Linked DNA regions of Undibacterium parvum. The protein of the gene in region 1 interacts with the protein of each later gene in a pairwise test. Links are inferred from orthologs where the notes say so. Each region holds a gene or a part of one and is shown on either strand. Other genes may lie near its edges.

Region 1 (17,406 bases):
GACAAGCGTGTGGTACTGGTCAGCGCCACCGGTAGCACCCGCATGGGCCGACAAGTGGCCGAGGTCTGCGCAAAGCGCCTGACCCGTACCATTTTGGAATTGGGCGGCAACAATGCCATGATCGTGGCACCTAGCGCCGATCTGGAAATGGCAGTGCGTGGCATCACGTTTTCGGCAGTCGGTACCACTGGTCAGCGCTGCACCACCCTGCGCCGCCTGTTCGTACACGACAGCATTTACGATACGCTAGTGCCACGTCTGAAAAAAATCTATGCCGGTCTGCCTATCGGCAATCCTTTGGAAAAATCCACGCTGATCGGCCCCCTGGTTGATCAGGCCGCGTTTGACGCCATGCAAACAGCACTAGCCGTGGCAAAACAAGAGCAAGGACTAGTCTTTGGTGGCGAACGTGTCAGCGTTGCTGGCTGTGAGGCGGCTTATTATGTGCGTCCCTCGCTGGTTGAAATGCCTAGCCAGACCGCGGCCATGCACCACGAGACCTTCGCACCCATCATGTACATCGTGCGCTATAGCGACTTGCAACAGGCGATAGACTGGAATAACGAAGTGCCACAAGGCTTGTCGTCCAGCATCTTCACCACCGACATGCGTGAAGCCGAACGCTTCATGTCTGACATCGGTAGTGACTGCGGTATCGCCAACGTCAACATCGGCCCTTCCGGTGCCGAAATCGGTGGTGCCTTCGGTGGTGAAAAAGATACAGGTGGCGGCCGCGAATCGGGCTCCGATGCCTGGAAAGCCTATATGCGTCGTTCTACCAACACGGTCAATTACAGCAATTCCTTGCCGCTGGCGCAGGGCATCAGTTTTGATATTTAATTAATATTATTTGTGTAGTAAATACCTCAATCGCCACTTTCGTGGCGATTTTTTTGATGTGATGGCAACAAGCCTGCGCTATACTCAAATTTCCGACTGGCCTTGCCATCTAGCTATTCTGGCACTAGCCGCTTAGATCGAAAGCGAGTCCATGCGCATCAAATCTGTATTCATTTCAAGCATTTTTTTGCTGCTAACGGCAACGCAACTCATTGCTCTTGCGCAAGAATCAGAAATCGTCCGATTTCCCCGCCTCTCCGCGGCGGTAGATCCCAATGAAGTCTATATTCACGAATTACTGCAATTAGCACTGAAAAATAGTAAAACTTCGTATCAACTAGCGCCATCTGAAGGAAAAATGCAGCAAGCACGCTCCATTTATGAGATGACTAAAGCGGTTGGCAACGTTGATTTATTATGGACGATGGCGACTGATGAACGTCAAACGCAAATGATTGCCATCAAAATCCCTATCGATAAAGGACTGATCGGTTGGCGCATACCTTTGCTGAAAAAAGAGCGCAGCCAGATATTTGAAAAAGTAAGTACGCTACGGCATTTATCCACTTATTCTGCTGGACAGGAACACGACTGGCCAGATGTCCCGATACTGAAAGAAAATGGTTTGCCTGTGGTGACATCAACCTCCTACGAAGCTTTATTTAATATGCTGCAGGGAGGACGTTTTGATTATTTCCCTAGATCTATGTTTGAAATATGGAATGAGTTTTCATCGCATCCCAAACATGACTTGCATATCGATGAACACATTATTTTGCACTATCCGGCCGCTTACTATTTCTTTGTTACGCCACGTCGACCCAAACTGGCGGAAGATTTGCGTGTAGGCTTAGAGGCTATGATCAAGGATGGCAGTTTTGAGAAACTATTCAAGAAACACAATCAGATCTCGATTGACAGAGCAAATATCAAACACCGAACCATCATAGAATTAGACAACCCTTTATTTCACTTAGATAAGTCAAACGGATATAGGCCAGAATTATGGTTTCAACCCTGAGCGTCCTGAGCGTCCTTATCGAGCTTACGCAAATAGGCTAATTTATCCGCAATCTTAATTTCCAAACCGCGTGGTACCGGGCGATACCATTGCTGCCCGTCTAGGCCCTGTGGCAAATACGTCTCGCCAGCGGCATAGGCATCTGGCTCATCATGGGCATATCGATACAGTTTGCCATAGCCCAGCTCCTTCATCAGCTTGGTCGGTGCATTGCGCAAATGCTCGGGAACTGGCCTGGAAGTATCTTTTGCCACCATTGCACGCACCGCGTTGTAAGCGGTATAGGCGGCGTTTGATTTCGCCGCGCAGGCCAGATAAATCACTGCCTGTGCCAAGGCTAACTCGCCCTCGGGCGAACCAAGGCGTTCGTAGGTTTCGGCGGCATCCAACGTAATGCGCAGAGCGCGCGGATCAGCCAAGCCTATATCCTCACTCGCCATTCTGACGATACGCCGCGCCAAATAGCGCGGATCAGCGCCGCCATCTAACATTCTAACCATCCAATACAGCGCCGCATCCGGATTAGAACCCCGCACCGATTTATGTAAAGCTGAAATTTGATCGTAGAACGCATCACCGCCTTTATCGAAGCGACGTAAGGCATCACCCAAACATTCGGCTAGCAACACCGCATCGACAAGTGTCGCATTCTTGACGCTCGCAGCACGCGCTGCGATATCAAGATTATTCAAGAGTTTGCGACCATCCCCATCGGCGCTACTGATCAAGCTGGCTTTAGCATCTGGGGTAAAACTCAAGCCCGCCAATTCCTTTTGGCAGGCCTTATCGACCATGATCGCCAGATCGTCTTCGCTTAAGGATTTGAGTACATACACAGAAGCGCGCGACAGCAAGGCGCTATTGACTTCAAATGAAGGGTTTTCTGTTGTCGCACCGATAAACGTGAATAAACCACTTTCCACGTGCGGCAAGAAAGCGTCTTGCTGACTCTTATTAAAACGATGTACCTCATCGACAAACAAGATGGTGCGGCGCTGAGAGTTTGCCTGCAAGATCTGAGCGCGCTCGACCGCCTCGCGTATATCTTTAACCCCAGAAAGCACTGCGGACAATGCGATGAACTCAGAATTAAAAGCATCCGCCATTAATCTGGCTAAGGTAGTTTTACCTACGCCTGGTGGCCCCCACAGTATCATGGAGTGTGGTTCACCGGACTCAAAGGCAACCCGCAAAGGCTTGCCTTGACCGAGCAAGTGCTGCTGACCAATGACCTCGTCTAGGCTTGCCGGACGCCGACGTTCTGCCAGTGGGACATTACGTGTTACTGGCCTCATTGCCGAAACACTTCCGCACCTGACGGAAGTACAAACTTAAATTGATCGACTTTGAAATTAGGATTTTTCTCTACATTTTTTAATGTCACCAGAGAGACCTGGCCGAAACTATCGCGTAATTCCAGCGCCATCGGCAAGCCGTCTTTCATGCCTATGCCGATATGTTCAAATTGACTGTCTTTGGCTTTGGGGCTGGCATCTAACCACTCCACCCCTTGTTTAGTGCCTGCATCTTTTAGTTGAAAGTTCTTTTCCAGATCGCTATTGCCAAATAAAATCGCCGCAGGACTAGCGCCAAGCGCACCGTTCAACTCTTTGATCGTCACCTGATTCAGGTCTTTATCGTAGATGTACAACTTGTCACCATCGGTTTGCAAACTCTGTTCGTAAGGCTTGCTATAAGTCCAAATGAATTTGCCTGGACGAGAAAAGCTAAAAGTTCCGCTAGCGGTCTTACTAATCGTTGCCTTGCCATCGACCAACTTAATCTGTTGTTGTGAGAACTCACCTTTTGCGCCCTTGGTATTGGCGACAAAAGCCCTAAATTGCTCTAAGGCGTTAGCATTCGCAATTAATGGCGCGACCAAGCTCAGCATCAAAAAGTGCTTTAACATCATTTTATTGAATACGCGATTGAGGATTGAAGCTCCCACTTTTATTTGACTCATGTTTTGTTCTGCACTATTCATATTTTTCTAGCTTAATTCATTTCTACATCTAAATCGAAGACAGGCGCAGAGGTGCGAATAAGGATGCTGCTCATTAATACTGCTCACTATTCTGCATTCCCTGCAGGCACCAAGATATCGCGATTCCCATTCGATTGCATAGTCGAGACCACACCGCTCTGCTCCATTTGCTCTAGCAAACGCGCGGCGCGATTGTAGCCTATGCGTAAATGACGCTGCACCAGAGAGATAGAAGCACGCCGGTTTTTTAACACGATCGCCACCGCCTGGTCGTACAAAGCATCGGCTTCATTTCCGCCCTCGCTGGCAGGCGCGCCATCAGCGCCCTCTTCTAGCACGCCTCCTTCTAAGATACCTTCTATGTAATTTGGTTCCCCTTGCGCTTTCAAATGCTTAACGACACGATGCACTTCTTCGTCCGAGACAAAGGCACCATGCACGCGCACTGGTAGGCCAGTACCAGGTGGCATATACAGCATGTCACCCATACCGAGTAAGGACTCGGCACCCATCTGATCCAGAATGGTGCGGGAGTCAATCTTACTGCTCACCTGAAAAGCGATACGGGTAGGAATATTCGCCTTGATCAAGCCAGTAATGACATCAACCGATGGGCGTTGTGTCGCTAAGATCAGATGCAAACCCGCGGCACGCGCCTTTTGTGCAATTCTTGCGATCAGCTCTTCCACTTTTTTACCAACAACCATCATCAAATCGGCTAATTCATCGATGATAATAACGATGGTAGGCAATTTCTCCAGTGGTTCGGGGGCATCGGGAGTGAGACTAAAAGGATTCGGGATATGTTCCTCACGTTTTTCCGCCTCAGCAATTTTGACGTTATATCCGGCTAGATTCCGCACACCTAGCTTAGACATTAATTTGTAACGTCGCTCCATTTCGGCAACCGCCCAATTTAGCGCGTGGGCCGCCTGGCGCATATCTGTCACTACTGGTGCTAGTAGATGAGGAATCCCTTCATACACGGACATTTCCAGCATCTTGGGATCGATCAAGATCATGCGCACATCATTGGGGTCCGACTTGTATAGCAGCGAAAGTATGGTCGCGTTAATCCCCACGGATTTTCCTGAGCCAGTGGTACCCGCCACCAATAAATGCGGCATCTTAGCCAAATCTGCAACCACGGGATGACCAGCAATATCTTTACCTAAAGCCACGGTCAAACTAGAACCACTATCGTTATAGACTTTCGAGCCCAAAATTTCTGTCAGACGTACGATTTGACGTTTGGGATTTGGCAATTCTAATCCCATGAAATTTTTACCCGGGATAGTCTCGACCACCCGTATCGAGGTTAACGACAGCGAGCGCGCTAAATCACGTGCCAAGCCAACGATCTGACTTCCTTTAACGCCAGTCGCAGGCTCGATTTCATAGCGGGTAATAACTGGCCCAGGATAGGCCGCAATGACCTTAGCTTCCACTCCAAAATCTGAGAGTTTCTTCTCGATCAAACGACTGGTAAATTCCAAAGTCTCTATGCTGACAGTCTCCTGCGTGACGGGCGCCTCATCCAAAAGCGACAAGGGCGGCAAATTACTGTCAGGCATATCATTAAACAAGGAGACCTGTCTTTCCTTCTCTATGCGTTCCGATTTTTGCACTGCCACCACTTGTGGCTCTATACGGATAGGTGGCGCTTCGATTATTTTCGCACGCTCCTGCACGACCACTTCCTGACGTTTTACGGCAGCTGTTTGCCCCACCCGTCTATCCTGCCTTGCCGTGTATTTATGGACGAAGAACTCAAATACCACTTCTATAGATTTACCGACATTTTCAGCTATCTGCAACCAGGACATCTGAAAATACAAACTTAAGCCTAGCGCGAATAAAAGTAAAAGCACCAAAGTCGAACCAGTATTGCCAAACTGAGTCAGCGCCAAGTGACCAATCACCTCACCCAGCACACCGCCAGGCGCCAAGGGCAAGGGGATACTCAAGCTATGCATACGTAAAGACTCTATCCCCATGCTCCCCATTAGCAGGAACGCGAAGCCAATTATTTGTATATATTTTTCATATTCATGAGCATCTTCTGCTTTTTCTTCGGACAAGAGTTGCCTCGATAGTTGTCGGTAATCCTTCCACACCAATCTAAGCAAAACCACGCTAAACCACCACGCAGACAAGCCAAATACATACAAAAAAACATCCGCAAACCAAGCTCCGGCTCGCCCACCTATATTATGAAACTTGAGCACCTCGCTCGCATGTGACCAGCCTGGGTCAAGTTTAGAATAAGTAAACAAGATCAGAACTAAATACGCACTCGAAGCTGCGAACGCTATCCATCGCACCTCAGCCAATAGATTGACAAGGCGATTTGGCATAGGTGGCGCAGGCTTATTATTGCGATCGCGGGTATAGGCTTCGTTGGTATTAGTCATAAATCATAAAGAAAACAGCCAGCCACGATTGTAGGGCAAAAACCCAGCTAAGATACACCTGTAATTTATTATCTTATTGAAACTAAACGACGCAAAACAAGTGTGCTAGCCTAGTCCCATATGCCCAAGCCATGGTATTCGTCTATAATTGCGCTCATCCTTATACAGCGATTCATATTCAGGGACTGATCTTGAAATCATTGAAATGGGCGCTATCTATTCCTTCAGCTTTCTGCACTTATCCATTAATTTAATCTCTTTATTCAGGCCTTATCATGTCGACTCCGAAACACGCTCACGTCTTAATTCTTGGTTCTGGTCCAGCGGGCTACTCGGCCGCCGTTTATGCCGCCCGCGCCAATCTAAAACCTGTGCTGATCACTGGAGTTGAGCAAGGCGGCCAATTAATGACAACTACTGACGTAGAAAATTGGCCAGCAGACCCACTGGGGGTGCAAGGTCCAGAGCTAATGCAAAGATTTCTCCAACACGCGGAGCGCTTTAATACAGAAATTATTTTTGACTATATTCACACTGCCAAATTAAATGAAAAACCTATACGCCTAATTGGTGATCAGGCCGAATATACCTGCGATTCATTAATTATCGCCACTGGCGCTTCGGCACAGTACCTAGGTTTGCCTTCCGAGCAGGCATTCATGGGTAAAGGTGTTTCTGCATGCGCAACTTGCGATGGCTTTTTTTATCGAGGCAAAGAAGTCGCCGTGGTCGGCGGGGGAAATACAGCGGTAGAAGAGGCGCTTTATCTGTCCAATATTGCCAGCAAAGTCACGGTAATACACCGACGTGACAAATTCCGTGCCGAGGCTATTTTAATTGACCGTTTAATGGCGAAGGTTGCTGAAGGCAAGGTAGAAATAAAATGGAACCACACTCTGGACGAAGTGATTGGTGACGACAGTGGCGTAACGGGTATACGTATCAAGTCCATGAGCAATGCAGAGACTAGCGCTATACCTTTACATGGTGTTTTCATCGCAATCGGTCACAAACCCAACACCAGTATATTTGATGGCCAATTAGAGATGCACAATGGCTACATCAAAACCAAAACAGGCACCGAGGGTATGGCAACCGCCACCAACGTTCCAGGTGTATTTGCCGCTGGCGACGTACAAGACCACGTTTACCGCCAAGCTATTACCAGTGCTGGTACCGGATGCATGGCGGCACTAGATGCCCAGCGCTTCCTGGAAGAGTAAGTTTTTTTAGACACTCCGCATGCCAAGCTCAATAAAAAATTTTGCTGACCTAAAAAATTTAGGTCAGCAATTAAAAAATCAGCAAGAACTCCGTCATAAGGCTGAACTCGAGCAAATAAAAAAATTAACCCTGGAAAAGCAAGAGGCGAATATTTTTCGCGCCACTGTTGGCAAACTCCAAGCGCTAAAAAACGAAGAAAAACATATCCCCTTAAGCAAGCGACCAGAACCAATTGCTTTTCAGCATTTGGCTGATGAGCGCTCGGCCTTGCAAGAATCACTGTCCGATGATTTTGACGCAGACTCTTTACTCGAAACCGATGAAGATCTCAGCTATACACGGCAAGGAATCGGGATAGACGTTGCAAAAAAACTGAGGAAAGGTCACTGGGTAATTCAGGCGGAGCTGGACTTACATGGAATGCGGCGCGATCAGGCACGAGATGCCTTAGCCGATTTTTTACGTCAATGTGGCCGCACAGGTAAGCGCTGTGTACGCATCATTCACGGCAAAGGTCTTGGCTCTATCAATAAAGAACCTGTACTAAAGAAAAAAGTCAGGAACTGGCTGATACAAAAAGATGAAGTTCTGGCATACAGTCAAGCCACCGCCGCAGACGGTGGCTCTGGAGCATTAATCGTTTTACTCAAAGCCTATTAAATAAATATCCAACTAATTACGGAATTTACCTTCTTTACTGATCACCGTCATATCGACATATTTAGAGCCATTGTGACTACTTGGTGAAAAGGCGACATCAAAGCCACCGGTATCATAGTTGCCAATATTAATAGTCTCTAAGGCGGAAATTAACCTATCCCGACTAAGATTTTTGCCGGCACGCTTCAAGCCCTCAACAAATACTTTGGCGGCGATAAATCCTTCCAGGCTAGAAAAATTCAAGTCTTGTATTCCTGCTTTATGCATGGCTTTTGTGTACTCAGCCACAATAGGCGTCGCCAAATGCCAAGGGAACGGAACTACTTGAGAAATAACAACGCCAGGCCCCTCTGCACCCAAGGTATCGGCCAAGGCTTTACTTCCTACGAACGATACATTGTAAAACTGCCCAGTATATCCAGCCTTACGCATCTCCTTGATGTAAGCAGAACAGGACGCATAGGCACTAATCTGTATGATTACGTCGGGCCGTTTAGGAAGTATTTTTTCCACCGCCTTAGCAACGTCTGTGCTATTTCTCTCTACAGTCGCCATTTCCAGCATAGGCACATTCATTTTTTTCAAGGCGCGCTCAACACCCGCGAGACCGGCCTTGCCGTAGGCATCATTTTGATAAAACACCGCAATATTTTTTAATCCGGTTTTTACCAAGCGATCAACCAAATGTTCAGTCTCATCAAAATAACTGGCCCGAATATTGAAAATTTGTTTATTGAATGGTTCTCGCAAAGATTGAGCACCTGTAAATGGCGCAAAAAACGGAACCTTTGCCTGGGTGAAGATAGGCAGAGCCGCATTACTAGTCGGAGTACCGACATAGCCAAACAGGGCAAAAACCTCATCAACCTCGATCAATTTTTTAGTATTTGCGGCAGCCAGATCTGCTTCATATTTATCATCGAGTTTTATTATTTCTATTTTCCGGCCAAACACCCCGCCTTGGGCGTTCACCTGATCAAAGTAGGTTTTCGCTCCGGTATGTAGTTGTATGCCTAATTGCGCTGCGGGACCTGAAAAAGCAGCGGATTGACCTAAAACGATCTTGTGATCGCTTATCCCAGCATCCGCTGATGCGGGAATCGCTAAAGCTGTCGCAGCTGCACCGACTAAGAGTCGGGACAAAAAAATACGCCTATCGTTCATGAATTTATACTCATAGATTTAAAAATTAAACAGCCTCGGGCCCTGTTTCACCGGTGCGAATACGAATTACTTGCTCAACGTTTTGTACAAAAATTTTACCATCACCGATTTTCCCTGTATGCGCAGCTTTAATAATCGCATCCACAACCTGATCGCAAATTTTGTCATCAACCACCACCTCAAGTTTTATCTTTGGCAGAAAATCGACCACATATTCAGCTCCACGGTACAGCTCAGTATGGCCTTTTTGACGCCCAAAACCCTTTACTTCCGCTACTGTTAAGCCAGTGACTCCGACCTCGGCTAAGGCCTCGCGAACTTCATCTAACTTAAATGGTTTAATCACTGCAGTAATCTGTTTCATTTTCACTCCTCAGGAAGATGCACTTCCAGCATAGATACTTCATATAAATATATCCGAATGGTGTTAAGCCTGTAGACATAACGCCCTTGCGAACTGTTTACTTATTACAAAAATTAAATTACAAAAATTAATCGCGAAATTTAGAAGTAATAGGATATCGCCAATCGCGACCGAATGCCCTATGGGTTACCCTTATTCCAACCGGCGACTGACGTCTTTTATACTCATTAATTTTAATCAAATGCGTAATGCGTTCGACGTCTTCAATTTTATATCCAGCCTCAACAATCTCGGCTCGAGATTTATTTTCTTCCATATACAGACGCATAATGCCATCCAAAATATCATAAGGAGGCAGCGAATCCTGATCGGTCTGATCGGGCCTTAATTCTGCGGAAGGTGCACGGGACAAAATACGCTCGGGTATAACTAAAGATAAGCTATTGCGATATTCACACAGGCGATATACCAAAGTTTTTGCGACATCCTTAATAACCGCAAAGCCGCCTGCCATATCGCCGTACAAGGTGCAATACCCAACCGCCATCTCACTTTTATTTCCGGTCGTCAATACAATTGAGCCATGCTTATTCGACAGCGCCATCAAAATCGTACCACGTATCCGCGCCTGTATATTTTCCTCGGTAGCATCCGCCGATAAGCCAGAAAACTCTTGCTCGAGCGTTGTATTAAAAGAAGCGAAGCAATCATTAATAGAGATTTCATCATAACGTACAGCAAGACGCTGAACCATATCGCGAGAGTCAAACAAAGAAATATCCGCTGTATACGGAGATGGCATCATTACCGCCCTAACCTTACCCGCTCCCAGCGCATCCACCGCAATCGCGAGCGTCAAGGCCGAATCTACACCACCAGACATCCCAATCAACACATGTGGAAAGCCATTTTTCGTGACGTAATCACGCACGCCTAACACCAAGGCTTGATAAATCTGCGTCTCCACACTTAAAACCGCTGTGATCTCTCCAGTCATTGGTGTTGCGCCGTCAAACACTATAACTTGCAAATCTTCCTCACAGTGTTTGAGGCTGGCGCAAAGCGCTCCGTCTTGACGCATTACAAAAGAATTGCCATCAAAAATAAGTTCATCCTGACCGCCAACCAAATTTGCGTAGACCAAAGACATTCCCTGCGCAGCCACATTTGCTCGCATAATCTCCAAGCGCTGATCAGGCCTACTCATATGAAAAGGAGATGCATTTGGGACTAATAAGACTTCCGCTCCGGCCATCCTAGCTTTACTCGGGGCATGAGGATGCCAGGTATCTTCGCAAATATTAATTCCGAATTTTGTTCCTTTTACTGAGAAGACGACAGGCTGATCCGATTCAACAAAATACCGCTTTTCGTCAAATACCATATCATTCGGTAGATCGCTTTTACAGTAGGTAACAGACACACTGCCGTTTAACAAAACAGAAACCGCATTAAAACGTAAGCCATTTTTTTCAAACGGATGGCCAACTAAAACATGGACATTAAGAAATTGCTGTAATTTAGTAGCTAAGTTCAGCAAAACCTCTGCGGTTTTTTCATAAAACGCAGGTCGTAACAATAGATCTTCCGGCGGATAACCGACCAAGGAAAGTTCAGGCGTGACGACAATATCGGCGCCCTGTTTAACCGCAGCATGTACGGCTTGAAAGATTTTTTCAGCATTGCCTAGCAGATCACCAACAATACTATTAATTTGGGAAATAGCAACTTTTACTGTCATAGTGGCTTACATCATCTTTAATCAGATATTTAATAATAGAAATGAACATTCCTACCGTGCAGACATATTATCGCATGAGCATCCTCAATTCTCTGAATGATGTTGGTCAGAAACAATGGGATGCATTAGTACAATCACAAAATAATGCGAATCCTTTTCTCTCGTTTGCATTTTTAAACGCCCTCCACGAATCAGGCTCAGCGTGCGAAAAAACGGGTTGGAAAATGTCTTACCTGTGTCTGTGGCAAGAAAATCAACTAGTTGCCTCTATCCCTTTATATGAAAAATACCATTCTTATGGTGAATATGTTTTCGACTGGGCCTGGGCGGATGCCTACCATAAGAGCGGACTCAATTATTATCCAAAATTACTCAGCGCCATTCCCTTTACACCCGTAAGCGGAAATCGTCTTATTGCCAAAGACGCTGCGGCGTGGCGCGCTTTATTGATTGAACTTATAAAATATCAACAATCTGGGAATTTCTCATCGACACATATACTGTTTCCGTCGAATCAAGAAACAGAGCTATTGGGTAAAACAGGATACTTAATACGTGAGGGAATCCAATTTCACTGGAAAAACAATAACTATTTAAACTTCGAAGAGTTTCTTGCAACGCTTGAGTCCAAAAAAAGAAAAAATATTCGCGCAGAGAGACGCAAGATCAAGCAAAGCGAAATTGAATTTGAGCATCTTAAGGGGAGCGAGATGACGCAACTCAACTGGGAAATTTTCAAACAGTGTTATGACCAGACTTACATCGAGCATCACTCCTCCCCCTATTTGAATCTTGATTTTTTTCATCGTATTGGCGCGACTATGCCAGAAAATATTCAACTCGTTTTTGCTAAAAAAAATGGCCGCACAATTGCAGCATCTTTATTAATACACGATGAGAAAACAGTTTTCGGACGCTACTGGGGTTGCCTGGAAACTATTCCCTGTCTTCATTTTGAGACCGCTTATTACCAAGCAATAGACTTTTGCATTAAAAATAAAATCGAAACGTTTGAGGGCGGAGCTCAAGGAGAGCATAAAATGGCACGCGGTTTTCTCCCTCAAAAAACATATTCAGCACATCACCTCAGCGATCCTAGATTCTCGAATGCTGTCGCCGAATATTTAGAAAGAGAAAAAGCAGGTATCGCCCATTATTTAACTGACCTAAATGAACATACACCATACAAAGTCATTTTCAGAGGCGAACTTACATAAGCTCACAAACAAAAGCTTGAAATTTCATGTCCGTCAAGGCATGCTGTGGAAATGATACCGAACACCAGTCTCCCAACTAATAGCAACGCAACTAGCCCTCCAATACGAAGAGTAGGACGCTTCTCCATTACCGAAAAATTAGGTAGCGGTTCAAACGGCACTGTGTATTTAGGGCATGATCCAGTAATCGACCGCGCTGTTGCGATTAAAGTTTTGTCTCCGGGTCTTGCAATTGTCGATAAAAAGCAGCGCGAACAACAATTCATCAATGAGGCGCGAGCAGCTGGAAGGCTATCCCATCCGAATATTGTTACTATTTACGATGCCTCTACTGAAGGTGGCACCACCTTTATCGCCATGGAATTCCTACATGGTAAAGACTTAAGAGAACTGATGGAAAGCGGCAAACGTTTCGACATCATCGAGACTGTTAATATCATTTGCAAAGTGGCCGAGGCATTAGCATACGCACACGAACATGGTGTTATTCATCGTGACATTAAGCCCGCGAATATTTTCATACTCACAAATAAACAACCCAAAGTACTTGATTTTGGGATCGCGCGCGCACCGAATCGTGTACTTGATGACAAAGGCAATCCCGCTGAGACCTTATTCAACAACAACATACTTGGCACACCCAATTACATGTCACGCGAACAGGCTTTAGGGCAGCAAGTTGATGCCTTAACCGATGTTTACTCACTCGGCGCTGTCATGTATGAGATGTTGACTATGCAGAAACCATTTCAGTCTCACAACATCGACAAATTACTTTACCAAATCGCCAATAAGACACCTAAAGCACCGATGGAAATTCGTCCAAGCATTCCGGAGAAATTGTCTTACATTACGATGAAGGCCATGCAAAAAGATCCAGTAGCTCGCTACAAAAATGCTGCAGAGATGGCACATGCATTGCAAAAAATAATCGCGCGAGATAATCGGCTTAAGCGCAATCGTCAAAATAACGACAAGTCTGTTGAGATTGGTGCATCGAAGAAACAAACCAAGAGCAGTCTATTTTGGCTAAGCTGCATTGCGTTAATAGTAGCGCTTGCTGCAATAGTTATAGTGACGCTTCGTTAAAGTTAAGATCGAAAAAAAAGGCACAGATATTGTGCCTTTTTTCCTTTTAAATGCGAATCTCAATCAGCATTTATTGCCAAATATTTATTCTTTGGATTTTTTGTAATTGGCGACACCATCAAGAATTTCTGTTTTTGCATCCTCCGGACCGCCCCAACCCTCAATCTTGACCCATTTACCTTTCTCCAAATCTTTATAGTGTTCGAAAAAATGCTGAATTTGGCGCAGGCGCAGTTCATTCATATCTTCAGGCTTCTGCCAGTGTGTATATATTGGCAAAATTTTATCAATAGGAACGGCTAAAACTTTACCGTCGCTACCGGCTTCATCCGTCATTTTCAATATCCCGATTGGGCGACAACGGACAACAACTCCTGGTATCAGTGGAAATGGTGTAATGACGAGTACATCAACCGGATCTCCATCGCCAGCGATCGTCTCAGGAACATAACCATAATTACATGGGTAATGCATCGCAGTACCCATAAAACGATCTACAAAAATCGCGCCCGACTCTTTATCAACTTCGTATTTAATCGGATCGGCATTCATCGGTATTTCGATGATCACGTTAAAATCGTTAGGAAGATCGCGACCAGCTGGGACTTTATTCAAGCTCATATTGCTCTTTCAATGTGAAAATTTGAGTTATCTCGGCGAGATTATATCTAGTTTTCCGTATAATTTGTGCATTGCAACAGCAACAAAGCTATTTCATAGTCGCAATCGCACATAAGCGGTAATGTTTTGCAGCCTCATCGGCCTGCCCTAAAGCCTCGTGCAACTGCCCCAGTTTAAGGTTTGCCTCACGGACAGTTCTTGATTCAACTGCATCAGATAAAGCTTGCTCAAGATGTCTTTGCGCCTTACCCCAGAGTTTTTGTTTAAAACACAGCACACCAAGTGTCAGCGCTAGTTCCGGATCATTTGGTCGCTCTTTCTTCCAATTCTCACAGTGTTCAATTTGAGTTAATAAAGAAGCCGCGCCTTCTGATGAGCAGGCATCCCGATAAACTCGCATTAATCGATCATCCCAGTTTTCGGTCAAAGCTTTTTCCACTATGATACGGGCATCGTCGTGCAATCCACTTGCATTAAAAAATGTCGCTCCCGTAAATGCGACGAATCGAGTTTTACGATCAGACGCTGGAATTTCAAACCATACACGACGTAAGGAGTCAGCATCGTGACTTTGATTTTTAAGCATGTCTTCATACGCCAATTCTCGCAAGCGGCTAGATAAGGCTGGATGCAATGCATGATGTTTATCCAGGGTGCGCACCAACTTCAAAACCTCGGGCCATTTCTTGGCTTGCTGATTCGCTTTCAAAGACCACCGTAAAACCTGAATGTGTCGAGTGCCACTCGCATTGAGTTCTTTCACAGCAGCCAAGGCGTCTTCGGCTTTATGCTGATCGACTAGCAATTCCGTCATACTAACTAGGCGCGCAGTCTTGTAACTGGTATCGCTCTCTATGCTAGAAAACCAAGTATCGCGTCGATCAAACTGACTCATAAAATGAGCTGCTCGAGCTCCAATCAAGGCTGCTACTGCCGCATTTTCTGGCAAATTTATCGCATTAGTTGCAGCCTTTTCAGCACGGCCAAAACGCCCTTCAAATAGAGCCTTTAGCGCCTCACGCAGTGCTTTATTGCTGTCTCTCTCACGTTTGTTTTTTCGGTAAGCCGCTACTTTCTGCGGCATTTCTTGCGTTGCAACCAAAGTACGCAATAAAAAATAAACTAGGACGAATAATAAGAGCGTCAGACACAGAAAAAAATTCAAAGATAAATCGACCCTATATGGCGGATAAAAAAACACCACATTTCCGGGATTAAAACGAGCACCTATCGCCAGACCAACTGCTAGAGAAAAGAGAATCAGAAGCCGAATAAAAATGCGCATATTATGGCTTCACCTTATAGTTACGAACTGCATTAAGGCTATCTGACAAAGTCGGCATTTCTATTGATAAATTACTCGCTTGAACTTGACGAAGTAAAGCTTGAACCGTTTGTGCTTGCTTAGCGCGGGTATCAAAATATTTGGTCAAGGCATCTTGGGCAGCAATCATGTCACTGCGAAACGCATCTTCATTGCGAGACAACAGCGCCAAGCGTGCATTCAATAAACGTAATTTAAGATTCTCACGTGCAAAATAGCCTTGCGATGGCGTCAGTAACAAAGCGTCTGGCGTTTCAACATTACGAACCCGCATTAACTGCTTAACTTCTATCAACATTTCGCTGAAAAAACTCTGCCAGGCATCCTGGATCCGCATACTCCAGCCATTTTCTGGCACATCTTCGCTACCTTGTTTGCTACCGCTTTTTGAATTTGAACTCGGCGCCTTGGGTAAAACACGCAATGGTGCTTTCGGTGCCAGCCCTGTCGCGACCACTTTTTCATCGGACCATAGTGGAATATGATCAACCTGTGCGATCACACTATCGAGACGCAAAGCCACACCAGTTAAATCCAAAGCAGGCAAAGACTTCAGTTTTTCTACGTCTTTGGCAATCGCACGGCGGATAGAAATAAATTGCGGCTTTTCTGATTTAGCTAAACGGCTATCTGCATTTTGCAATGCGATAATCGCTCCTTGAACGTTGCCGGCCAATTGCAATTGTTGACTAGCAGTCGCTAATACTTGCTCAATTTCTGCCAAAGCCCATTCATCACGATTTTTGGATAAATCTTGATATAGCTGTTCGAGTGCCAACTGTTGGCTCTGCGCCTCACTTTGCTTACCTTCTAAAACCGCAACTTTAGCTTGGATTTCTTTCGATCCATCGTACACAGTTTTGGCAAGCAGTTTAGTCTCGCTACTATTGGTTTCAGCGCGCTGCAAACGCAGAGCGAGCTCTTCTCGCAAACTAGAGATCTGGGTTTGCGATGTCCACCAGTGGACACCTAACAAAACCGTCACCGCTCCTAACATCAGATAAACGGGTTGTGTCCAAACTATTTTTGGGCTGTTGGTAGTATCGGATAAAACAGCTGCTGCCAGCTGCTTTGAAGCCGAATCGGTCGAATTGGCCGTCGATGCGGCGTCGTGGGGTAATTGCTGTTCGCTCATAGTTCAGATTGTAACGCGACAAGCAGACGTTCGTCGCCTGATCCTGTCAGTGTAATGGATAAAAATCCAAGTATTTTTGCAGTTTCTGCGATCCGAGCATGCGGAACCAGTATTTGCTGGCGTTGCATTTTTGCCACGCCATTTTCAAAATCAATTTGCTCGGCCCACGAGAGCATGGTTTTCAGCACTTCAGAACTAGTGACTACCCATGTGTTTTTCTGAGAAAGTAAGCTGTTCAACTGGCTCTGCCGTTGTGCATTAAACTCTGGCGCCTTGCGACAATAAGCGGCAACTTGAACCACTGCAATAGATTTAGCTCTGAGCGCGTCCGCCAACAATTCCCGACCAGTCTCACCGCGTATGATTAATACACTGCGTGCTTTCAACCCATCCAGATCAAGTTCGTCCAACAAGGTTTCCGAGTCCGTGCGTTCAGGATTCGTTGGGCTGATGATATGTGCATTGATATCTGTAATGCCATGCGCAGCCAACGCGGCACGACTGCCCGCCCCCATCACTGCAATCGTCACACTCTGCGGCCAGCTCTGTATATACGAAAATACGGCATTGACTGCATTCGGACTAACAAAAGCAACCATAGCGAAATC
Region 2 (9,784 bases), 210 kb from region 1 along the record:
CGGGAGCAATAAAATTTAACTGCATGACTTTAGCCAGATCGAGTGGCGCAACTCCTGAATTGATACGTTTGGGGTAGGCCAAACCATAGGCGATCGGCGTGCGCATATCTGGATTTCCCATTTGCGCCAAGACCGAACCATCCAGATAGGAAACCATGGAGTGGATCACACTTTGAGGATGTATCAGCACCTCAATTTGCTCTGCCGGAGCGTTAAACAACCAATGCGCCTCGATCACCTCCAAACCCTTATTCATCATCGTGGCGGAGTCCACCGAAATCTTGCGCCCCATGACCCAGTTAGGGTGTGCCACCGCCTCGTTAGGCGTCACGTTATCCAGCGAATCTAAAGTGCGATTAAGAAAAGGGCCACCGGAAGCGGTCAGGATAATTTTATGCACACCGTGCTGTTGCGGCCGCCTGTCATAGGCTTGCGGCAGACACTGAAAAATCGCATTATGCTCACTGTCAATTGGCAGCAATGTCGCGCCACTGGCCTGTATTGCATCAATAAACAACTGACCGGACATCACTAAGGCTTCTTTGTTTGCGAGCAAAACCTTTTTGCCAGCATGTGCGGCTGCCAATGAAGCGGGCAAACCAGCCGCACCAACAATCGCAGCCATGACTGCATCACACTCAGTAGCGCTAGCAACCTCACATAAAGCCTGAGGACCGTATAAAACTTCTGTCGTTATATTTTTTTCGCGCAACAACAATTGCAGCTCGGTCGCAGCGAGCGCAGTCCCAACTACCGCAAAAGACGGATTAAATTGCGCGCACTGTTCAGCCAATTTCCGCACTTGGGTATGCGCTGTTAAGGCGAAAACGGCATACAACTCCGGATGCCTAGCGATCACATCTAAGGTCGATACACCGATCGATCCGGTCGAACCCAAGACACAAATTTTCTGCATATTCTTATTCACCGAACGGCCCATCATCGCAACCAAAGATCCAACAGTGCAGCCATAGGCAGCACTGGAATCAAGGCATCTATCCTATCTAAAACCCCGCCATGCCCGGGCAACAAAGCACTACTGTCTTTCATGTCAGCGCGGCGCTTCAAGGATGACTCAAATAAATCACCAACGACACTGGCGATCGCCAGCGCAGTAAACACCAGCAGAAAGCCAAACGCACCCAATTTCATAAATATCTTGGTAGGGAAAATATCTGCAGCAGCGCCAAGGTAAACCGCCAACCCTGCAATCAACAATACCCCAAGCCAACCACCTATCGCCCCTTCCCATGATTTCCCTGGTGAAATTGAGGGTGCCAGCTTGCGTTTTCCAAATGCCTTACCTGAGAAATATGCAACTACATCGGCCACCCAAACCACGGCCATAACTGACAGGAAAAACAGTGGGGAATGCGCGAACAAAACACACATAGCGACAAAACACCCAAAGATGCTTAAGCCATAAATCCCATTTAAGGTACTGCTAGAAATGCTGTGCAAGACTGGCAAGCCAAAGGCAAGAGAAGGGATTAACCTTAACAACCAAAACAAGACGCACATGGCGAACAAGAGTGGCGTAGTCGGGCTAGAGAGCAAGAATCCGTTAAAACTGAGATAAAAAAACAGAGCGGACCAAATCAAAGCGATCACGAGAGGCGCAGGTTTTTTAAACAAACGCTGACTTTCCCACATCGCGGCACCAAAGAAAAGCGTAGCGACGAGAGAAAAAATTTGAATTGACCCGAAGTACAGAATGGGAACTAGCAATGCCAACAACAGCAAAGCTGTAATAACACGAGTTTTAAGCATGGTTTACCTTATCTCGAGTGGGATTTTATTCGTCGACCTGCGCAAGGACTTGCGCACTGGTACGTCCAAAGCGGCGCTCTCTTGCCTGATACGATTTAATCGCCTCATCTAAAGCATGCGCATTGAAATCAGGCCAAAACGTATCCGTAAAATACAATTCACTGTATGCCAGTTGCCATAACAAAAAATTGGAAATTCTGGTTTCACCACCGGTACGAATAAACAAATCTGGCTCAGGCGCATACGCCATAGACAGATACGGCGCCAGTTGCTCCTCTGTGACCGTAGCATCGGATTTGAGATCTTGTTTAAGGCGATTGAACGCCTGCACGATATCCCAACGACCACCGTAATTTGCGCAAATGGTGACAGTCAGACCTAGATTGCTTGCTGTGAGCGCTTCGGCTGCCTGTATCGTTTTTTGCAATTGCGCGTCAAACCGAGACAAATCGCCAACCACCTTAAGACGAATGCCGTTCGCGTGCATTTTTACGACTTCTTTTTCTAGCGCTGTGACAAAAAGGCGCATCAGCAAAGAAACTTCCTCTGCTGGTCTGCGCCAATTCTCAGAACTAAATGCAAATAACGTCAAATACTTCACCTCACGCTTGACGCAAGCCTTAACCATGACGCGTACCGCATCCACACCCTTGGCATGTCCAGCAACACGAGGTAAAAACCGCTTGGTCGCCCAACGCCCATTACCATCCATGATGATCGCGATATGTTGTGGAACCTTACCCACAAGCGGCACTTCTTTAGTCGAACTAATGTGAACCATGTATATCCAGAATGAGTGAAAAAAATACTCTCGGCGTCAAGCTATACCGTCAATACTTCCTTTTCCTTATCCGCCAGGGATTTATCCACATCAGCCACAAACTTGTCGGTTAATTTTTGTATCTCATCCGAGGCACGGCGCTCGTCATCCTCGGAACACTCCTTATCTTTTACCAACTTCTTCAAAGACTCATTCGCGTCACGACGAATATTGCGAATAGCGATTTTCGCATCTTCCCCTTCGGTCTTGACCAACTTCACCATTTCTTTACGGCGCTCTTCGGTTAATGCCGGCGTAGGAACACGTATCAGTTCGCCTTGCGTGGATGGGTTTAGACCAAGATCTGCATCACGAATTGCTTTCTCGATGGCCGACATCATCTTCTTTTCCCAAGGCTGAACGCCGATGGTGCGTGCATCGATCAAGGTTACGTTTGCCACTTGAGTGATATTGGTCGGAGCACCGTAGTAATCGACCATCACATGGTCCAAGATCCCCGTATGCGCACGACCAGTACGTACCTTAGAAAGATCAACTTTGAGAGTCTCTAGCGACTTTTGCATCCGCAATTGCGTATTATTTTTTACTTCTATGATGGACATACCATCCTCCTGTACAAATTAATGCAGATAAATACTCACTATTTATCTTATTTATTTCAGTATAAAAAACAAGCGCAGGCCTCGCCCAACGCCCTTACCCATATGCAAAAAAACAAATTATACGTGGACTAGAGTGCCTTCGTCGCCACCCATAATCAGATTTTTCAAGGCACCTGGTTTGACGATAGAAAATACTTTGATCGGCAACTTCTGATCACGACAAAGCGCAAACGCGGTTGCATCCATCACTTGCAAATGACGCGAAATAGCTTCGTCAAAAGAAATGGTGGAATAACGCGTAGCGCTAGCATCCTTCTTAGGATCTGCGGTATACACACCATCAACCTTGGTGGCTTTCAATACAATTTCTGCGCCAATTTCAGATCCGCGCAACGCGGCTGCTGTATCGGTAGTAAAGAAAGGATTTCCTGTACCAGCAGCGAAGATAACAACTTTACCTTCTTCCAGATACTGCAAAGCCTTAGGCCGTACATAAGGCTCGACAACTTGTTCAATCGCAATTGCCGACATCACCCGCGCTACGACGCCAGCCTGACGCATCGCATCACCTAAGGCAAGAGCATTCATGACGGTTGCCAGCATACCCATGTAATCGGCGGTTGCCCTATCCATCCCCTGCGCACCAGGTGCAACCCCGCGAAAGATATTCCCACCACCAATAACGATTGCGAGCTCCACGCCCATTCTTGATATTTCAGCGACATCTGCCACCATACGCTCAATGGTGGCTCGATTAATACCGTAGGCATCGTCGCCCATCAAGGCTTCGCCAGAGAGCTTCAAAAGCACACGCTTATAAGCAGGTTTGATCACGGTCCGGGCTCCTTAAAAATTAAATGAAGATATTATTGTGAACACGCTAAATAACAAACACGATTTACATCTAACGCACTAGCAAAAATAACCTAGTAAAATAACTTAGTAAAAAACGTCTCAAAATCGAAGCTTAAAAAAACGGGCCTTTCGGCCCGTTTTTTTGCCTAATTACGCTTGCTTGGCGGCGGCGACTTGCGCCGCCACTTCTGCAGCGAAATCATCCTGTTTCTTTTCTATGCCTTCACCAACAACATACATAGTGAACGACTTGATTGAAGCATCAACTGACTTCAACATTTGCTCAACAGTCTGCTTGTCATTCTTGACAAAAGTTTGATTCAACAAAGAAACTTCTTTCAAGAACTTCTGAACCGAACCCTCAACCATCTTGGTGACGATGTCGGCTGGCTTACCAGACTCAGCTGCTTTCAAAGATGCGACCGAACGCTCTTTTTCGATCAATTCTGCAGGAACCTGATCAGCAGACAAAGAAACCGGCTTCATTGCAGCGATATGCATAGCAACGTCTTTACCAACTTGCTCATCAGCCGCAGAGAATTCAACCATGACACCGATACGTGTGCCATGCAAATAGGAAGTCAGCTTAGCAGCTGTGTCGAAGCGCTGAAAGCGACGAATCGACATATTTTCGCCGATACGACCAATCAAAGCAGCGCGAACTGTTTCAACGGTAGAACCATCCAAAGGCAGCGCAGCCAAAGCAGCCACATCCGCTGGATTATGCTCTGCAACCAATTTTACGCATGCGTTTGCAAAAGCAATAAAATCGTCATTCTTGGTAACAAAATCAGTTTCGCAATTAACTTCGATCAAAGCACCGACGCCACCGACAACAACAGAAGCAACTACACCTTCTGCGGTTACGCGTGAAGCCGCTTTAGAAGCCTTACCGCCCAACTTAACGCGCAAGATTTCCTCTGCGCGCTCCATATCGCCTTCAGCTTCAACCAATGCTTTTTTGCATTCCATCATAGGCGCATCTGTCTTTGCGCGCAATTCACCTACCATCGCTGCTGTAATCGCCGCCATGTTTTTCTCCTAGTTACGTTGCATCACAAAGATGCCATCAATAAATTCTGTTTAAAAAAAGGGGCTAACGATAGTTTGCCCCTTTTACTTTGATTTTACCGAATCAAAATTCGGCAAAAATCATGAGATATTACGCTTGCTCTACTTCAACGAACTCATCAGCACTTGGCTTAACCGCTTCCAACACTTCATTAACGGCATTCGCACGACCTTCCAAGATTGCATCTGCAACGCCACGAGCGTACAGAGCAATTGCCTTAGATGAATCATCATTACCAGGGATAATGTAAGTCACGCCGTCTGGGGAGTGGTTAGTATCAACGATACCGATTACTGGGATACCCAATTTAGCGGCCTCAGTAATAGTACCTTTGTGGAAACCAACGTCCACAACGAAAATTGCGTCAGGAACACCAGCCATATCCTTGATACCACCGATAGACTTTTGCAACTTAATCATTTCACGCTGAAACATCAAAGCTTCTTTTTTCGACAACTTCTCTACTGAACCATCTTCAACAATCGCTTCCATGTCCTTCAAGCGCTTGATCGAAGTTTTTACAGTTTTGAAGTTAGTCAACATACCACCCAACCAACGCTGATCAACGTAAGGCATACCAGCACGTTGCGCTTCAACAGCGATCAACTCACGCGCTTGACGCTTAGTACCAACCATCAGCACAGTACCGCGATTGGAAGACAATTGACGAATGTACTTGATTGCTTCCTGGTACATGCCCAGAGTTTTTTCAAGATTGATAATATGGATTTTATTGCGGTGACCAAAAATGTACGGAGCCATTTTTGGATTCCAGAAACGGGTTTGATGACCAAAATGGACACCAGCTTCTAACATCTCACGCATTGATACAGACATAATAACTCCAGGGTTAGGTCTTGAATCCGAGTCAGTGATCCCAGATGGGACACCCTTTTTGACCAGATTCGTGTTTAAAAAATTACAGTATTTAATTCATCAACCAGAGAAACACTCTAGCCAACCATCTATTGTACTACGATAAGCAGACTTACTTCAAGCTCGTTGATCGCGATCAGCTTCACTCACTCGCTATTGACTGAACGCTTGGCCTAAGCGAATCGCGCAGTCCTAGACTATAATCACGTATTACTGATTTCTCAATTTACATGGCGAAGCATGACATCTATTTCTATTAAAACCCCGGAAGACATCGCAGGAATGCGCATCGCAGGCCGACTCGGATCTGAAGTTCTCGATTACATCACCCCCTTCGTCAAAGTCGGGGTGACCACGGGTGAAATTGATAGGCTCTGCCACGAATACATGCTGAATGTACAAGGCAGCATACCCGCTCCTCTAAATTACTGCCCTCCTGGCTACACGCCTTACCCGAAAGCCATTTGCACTTCGGTCAACGACGTTATTTGCCATGGCATTCCAGGCGACAAAGTATTGAAAAGCGGCGATGTCGTTAATTTGGATATCACCGTCATCAAAGATGGCTACCACGGCGACAATAGCCGCATGTTTTTGGTCGGCGAACCGTCCATCCTGGCAAAAAGACTCAGCGAAATCACCTACGAATGTATGTGGCTGGGCATCTCCAAAGTAAAGCCAGGCAATCATCTGGGTGACATTGGCCACATTATTCAACAGCATGCAGAAAAAGCAGGCTATAGCGTAGTCCGAGAATTTTGCGGACATGGCATAGGTAAGGTTTTTCATGAAGAGCCCCAAGTTCTGCATTACGGACGCCCAGGCACTTTAGAAAAACTCGCGCCAGGTATGATTTTCACGATAGAGCCTATGATTAATGCCGGTCGCCGCGAAATCAAAGAAATGGGCGACGGCTGGACTATCAAAACCAAGGACCGCAGCCTGTCAGCGCAGTGGGAACACACCATTTTAGTCACAGAAACCGGCTATGAAGTGTTAACCCTGTCAGCCGGATCACCGCCACCACCTGCATTTATTACCACGGCCAAATGACCACGCTAGCTCCCGCGCTGATCTTCAAACAAGAATTGAAGGCAGCGCAACAACTTGCAATCAGCGCATTTAAAGAAAACACCAAAGCCGAAGCACTACTGCAAAACCTATGTCGCTGCGTAGACGGTATTTTAGGAAAAATCTGGAAGAGTTTTGATTTTCCAAAATCGGCGGCGCTGGTAGCCGTCGGCGGCTATGGTCGTGGCGAGTTATTTCCCCACTCTGACGTGGATGTACTGGTCTTACTGGCAGCGTCGCCCGACTCTGCCTTGCGCGAAAAACTAGAAAGTTTAGTGCAAATTTTATGGGATATTGGTCTAGACATAGGGCATAGCATACGCACCGTCGACGAATGCATAATTGAAAGCAATGCCGACATCACCGTCCAAACCAGCCTGCTAGAAGCGCGACTCCTGACTGGCAGTCGAAATCTGTTTCGCAAATTACAAACTCGTTTCGATGAAAACATGCATCCTCAGCAGTTTTTCCAAGGAAAACTCCTGGAATTGCAGCAGCGCCATGTCAAATATGAAGACACCCCGTATAGCCTGGAACCGAACTGCAAAGAAAGTCCGGGCGGATTAAGGGACTTACAAGTCATACTATGGGTCGCCAAAGCGGCCAAGTTAGGCAATTCTTGGAAAGAATTAGCCGAACATGGTTTAATCACCGCCACTGAAGCGCATCAATTAAAACGCAATGAACGCGCCTTCAAAGATATTCGCATACGTCTGCACATACACGCAGGCCGACGCGAGGACAGACTTATTTTTGATGTGCAAACCGCGATTGCCGAGACTTTTGGATTTAAGACCACGGAATCGCGCCGCGCCAGTGAATATTTAATGCAACGCTATTACTGGGCCGCGAAAGCGGTAACCCAGCTTAACAGCATACTGCTGCAAAATATTGAGGCTACCCTCTTTCCGCAGCCCTCAGTGCCACAGGTCGTCAATGAGCGCTTCAATGACGTCAATGGCTTCATTGATATCGCTAACGATGAGGTCTTTAAAACCTCGCCATCGGCAATGCTAGAAGTGTTTTTACTACTTGCTCAACACAACGAGCTCAAAGGAATGACGGCGCGTACACTGCGTGCCTTATGGCATGCGCGCTTCTTAATTGACGCTGGTTTTAGGCACGACATCTTTAATCGCGCCCTGTTTTTACAGATACTGCAGTCACCCCAAGGGATTACTCACGCCTTGCGGCACATGAACCAAATGAGCGTGCTCGGCCGCTATTTGCCAAATTTCCGTCGCATCATAGGGCAGATGCAACACGATCTATTCCACGCTTACACGGTGGATCAGCATATTTTGATGGTGGTGCGCAATCTGCGTCGCTTTACCATGACCGAGCATGCCCACGAGTACCCATTTTGCAGCCAGTTAATGGCCAATTTTACGCAACCTTGGGTGCTTTACATCGCGGCTTTATTTCACGACATCGCCAAAGGGCGCAATGGCGACCATTCTATCTTGGGTATGAGTGACGCCAAGAAATTTTGTCATGAGCACGGTATCTCGAAAGCCAATTCTGAGCTGATCGTGTTCTTGGTGCAGAACCACCTCACCATGTCTCACGTGGCGCAAAAACAAGATTTATCCGATCCCGAGGTCATACAAAATTTTGTCAGCTTAGTCAAAGATGAACGTCATTTAACCGCACTGTACTTGCTAACTGTTTCTGATATTCGCGGCACCAGTCCCAAGGTTTGGAATGCCTGGAAAGGCAAGCTGCTAGAGGACTTGTATCGCATCAGCTTGCGGGTACTGGGCGGCGAAGCACCATCCAAAGATCGCGAGTTAAAAAACCGCCAGCAAGATGCCTTAAAATCTTTACGCCTACATGGACTAGCGATCGAAGCCCATGAAAAACTTTGGCAGCAGCTAGATATCGCCTATTTTTTGCGGCATGATGCAGCCGATATCGCCTGGCAAACACGCGCCTTGCATGACCGCACAGAAAGCCTGACGCCAGTAGTCAAATGCCGCATATCCCCCATAGGCGAGGGATTGCAAGTGGTGGTCTACGTCAAGGATCAGGCAGATTTATTCGCGCGCATTTGCAATTACTTCGACGGCAAAAATTTTAGCATTTTAGATGCCAAAATTCACACCACCAAAAGCGGTTACGCACTCGATACCTTCCTAGTCACCGAGCCTGCGTTTGCCAATAACTATCGCGACATTATCAGCTTGATAGAACACGAGTTAGCAGAAATTCTTAAGCAACAGACGCCCCTTTCGCCGCCTAATCGTGGTCGCTTATCACGCCTATCCAGAACTTTCCCACTCACTCCTATCGTCGACTTGCGCCCAGACGAAAAAGGTCAGTTCTATTTACTTTCGATCTCGGCCAATGATAGAAATGGCTTGCTGTATGCGATTGCCAATGTGCTCACCAAGTACAAAATCAATCTACATACCGCAAAGATCATGACACTAGGCGAACGCGTAGAAGACGTTTTCCTGATAGACGGCGCCGCCTTACAACACGCCAGAACCCAGATACAATTGGAAACCGAACTACTCGATACTTTACGTATTTAAGCAAATAATCTTAGCAATCACGACTTTACCCAAGTCAGCAATCGCATTAAACCATTTACTCAATAAAAACCATGACCGAACTATTACGCCTTTCAAAAAGAATGTCCGAACTAGGACTTTGCTCGCGCCGCGAAGCAGATGAATGGATAGAACGCGGCTGGGTGCGCGTGGACGGCAAGATCGTCTCAGAACTTGGCAGCAAAGTGTTCCCACATCAACG

The links.
Region 2: the proteins of EJN92_RS18375 (region 1) and EJN92_RS17470 interact in binary tests that used the Escherichia coli proteins (3 or more experiments, as listed by UniProt). The link is inferred for Undibacterium parvum from one-to-one orthologs.

The regions. Positions count from the first base shown.
Region 1 is NZ_CP034464.1:4,198,236-4,215,641, reverse strand. The notes cover bases 8,003-10,672. They hold EJN92_RS18375 (P-II family nitrogen regulator), read right to left. Parts: upstream 9,672-10,672; coding sequence 9,333-9,671; downstream 8,003-9,332. Other genes in these bases: EJN92_RS18370 (NAD+ synthase), read right to left, coding at 9,799-10,672; EJN92_RS18380 (ABC transporter substrate-binding protein), read right to left, coding at 8,156-9,307; EJN92_RS18385 (Smr/MutS family protein), read left to right, coding at 8,003-8,143. Also shown: amaB (L-piperidine-6-carboxylate dehydrogenase), read left to right, coding at 1-840; EJN92_RS18410 (type 2 periplasmic-binding domain-containing protein), read left to right, coding at 992-1,861; EJN92_RS18405 (replication-associated recombination protein A), read right to left, coding at 1,852-3,156; outer membrane lipoprotein chaperone LolA, read right to left, coding at 3,153-3,824; EJN92_RS18395 (DNA translocase FtsK), read right to left, coding at 3,932-6,259; trxB (thioredoxin-disulfide reductase), read left to right, coding at 6,535-7,482; more of EJN92_RS18385, read left to right, coding at 7,502-8,002; more of EJN92_RS18370, read right to left, coding at 10,673-11,412; EJN92_RS18365 (GNAT family N-acetyltransferase), read left to right, coding at 11,454-12,629; EJN92_RS18360 (serine/threonine protein kinase), read left to right, coding at 12,681-13,718; ppa (inorganic diphosphatase), read right to left, coding at 13,803-14,339; EJN92_RS18350 (heme biosynthesis protein HemY), read right to left, coding at 14,428-15,624; EJN92_RS18345 (uroporphyrinogen-III C-methyltransferase), read right to left, coding at 15,626-16,798; EJN92_RS18340 (uroporphyrinogen-III synthase), read right to left, coding at 16,795-17,406. UniProt on the Escherichia coli protein: P-II indirectly controls the transcription of the glutamine synthetase gene (glnA). P-II prevents NR-II-catalyzed conversion of NR-I to NR-I-phosphate, the transcriptional activator of GlnA. When P-II is uridylylated to P-II-UMP, these events are reversed.
Region 2 is NZ_CP034464.1:3,994,598-4,004,381, reverse strand. Bases 6,606-9,784 are described here. They hold EJN92_RS17470 ([protein-PII] uridylyltransferase), read left to right. Parts: upstream 6,606-7,005; coding sequence 7,006-9,564; downstream 9,565-9,784. Other genes in these bases: EJN92_RS17465 (pseudouridine synthase), read left to right, coding at 9,636-9,784; map (type I methionyl aminopeptidase), read left to right, coding at 6,606-7,009. Also shown: ispC (1-deoxy-D-xylulose-5-phosphate reductoisomerase), read right to left, coding at 1-916; EJN92_RS17505 (phosphatidate cytidylyltransferase), read right to left, coding at 940-1,770; uppS (polyprenyl diphosphate synthase), read right to left, coding at 1,796-2,551; frr (ribosome recycling factor), read right to left, coding at 2,593-3,153; pyrH (UMP kinase), read right to left, coding at 3,271-3,987; tsf (translation elongation factor Ts), read right to left, coding at 4,159-5,040; rpsB (30S ribosomal protein S2), read right to left, coding at 5,171-5,917; more of map, read left to right, coding at 6,197-6,605.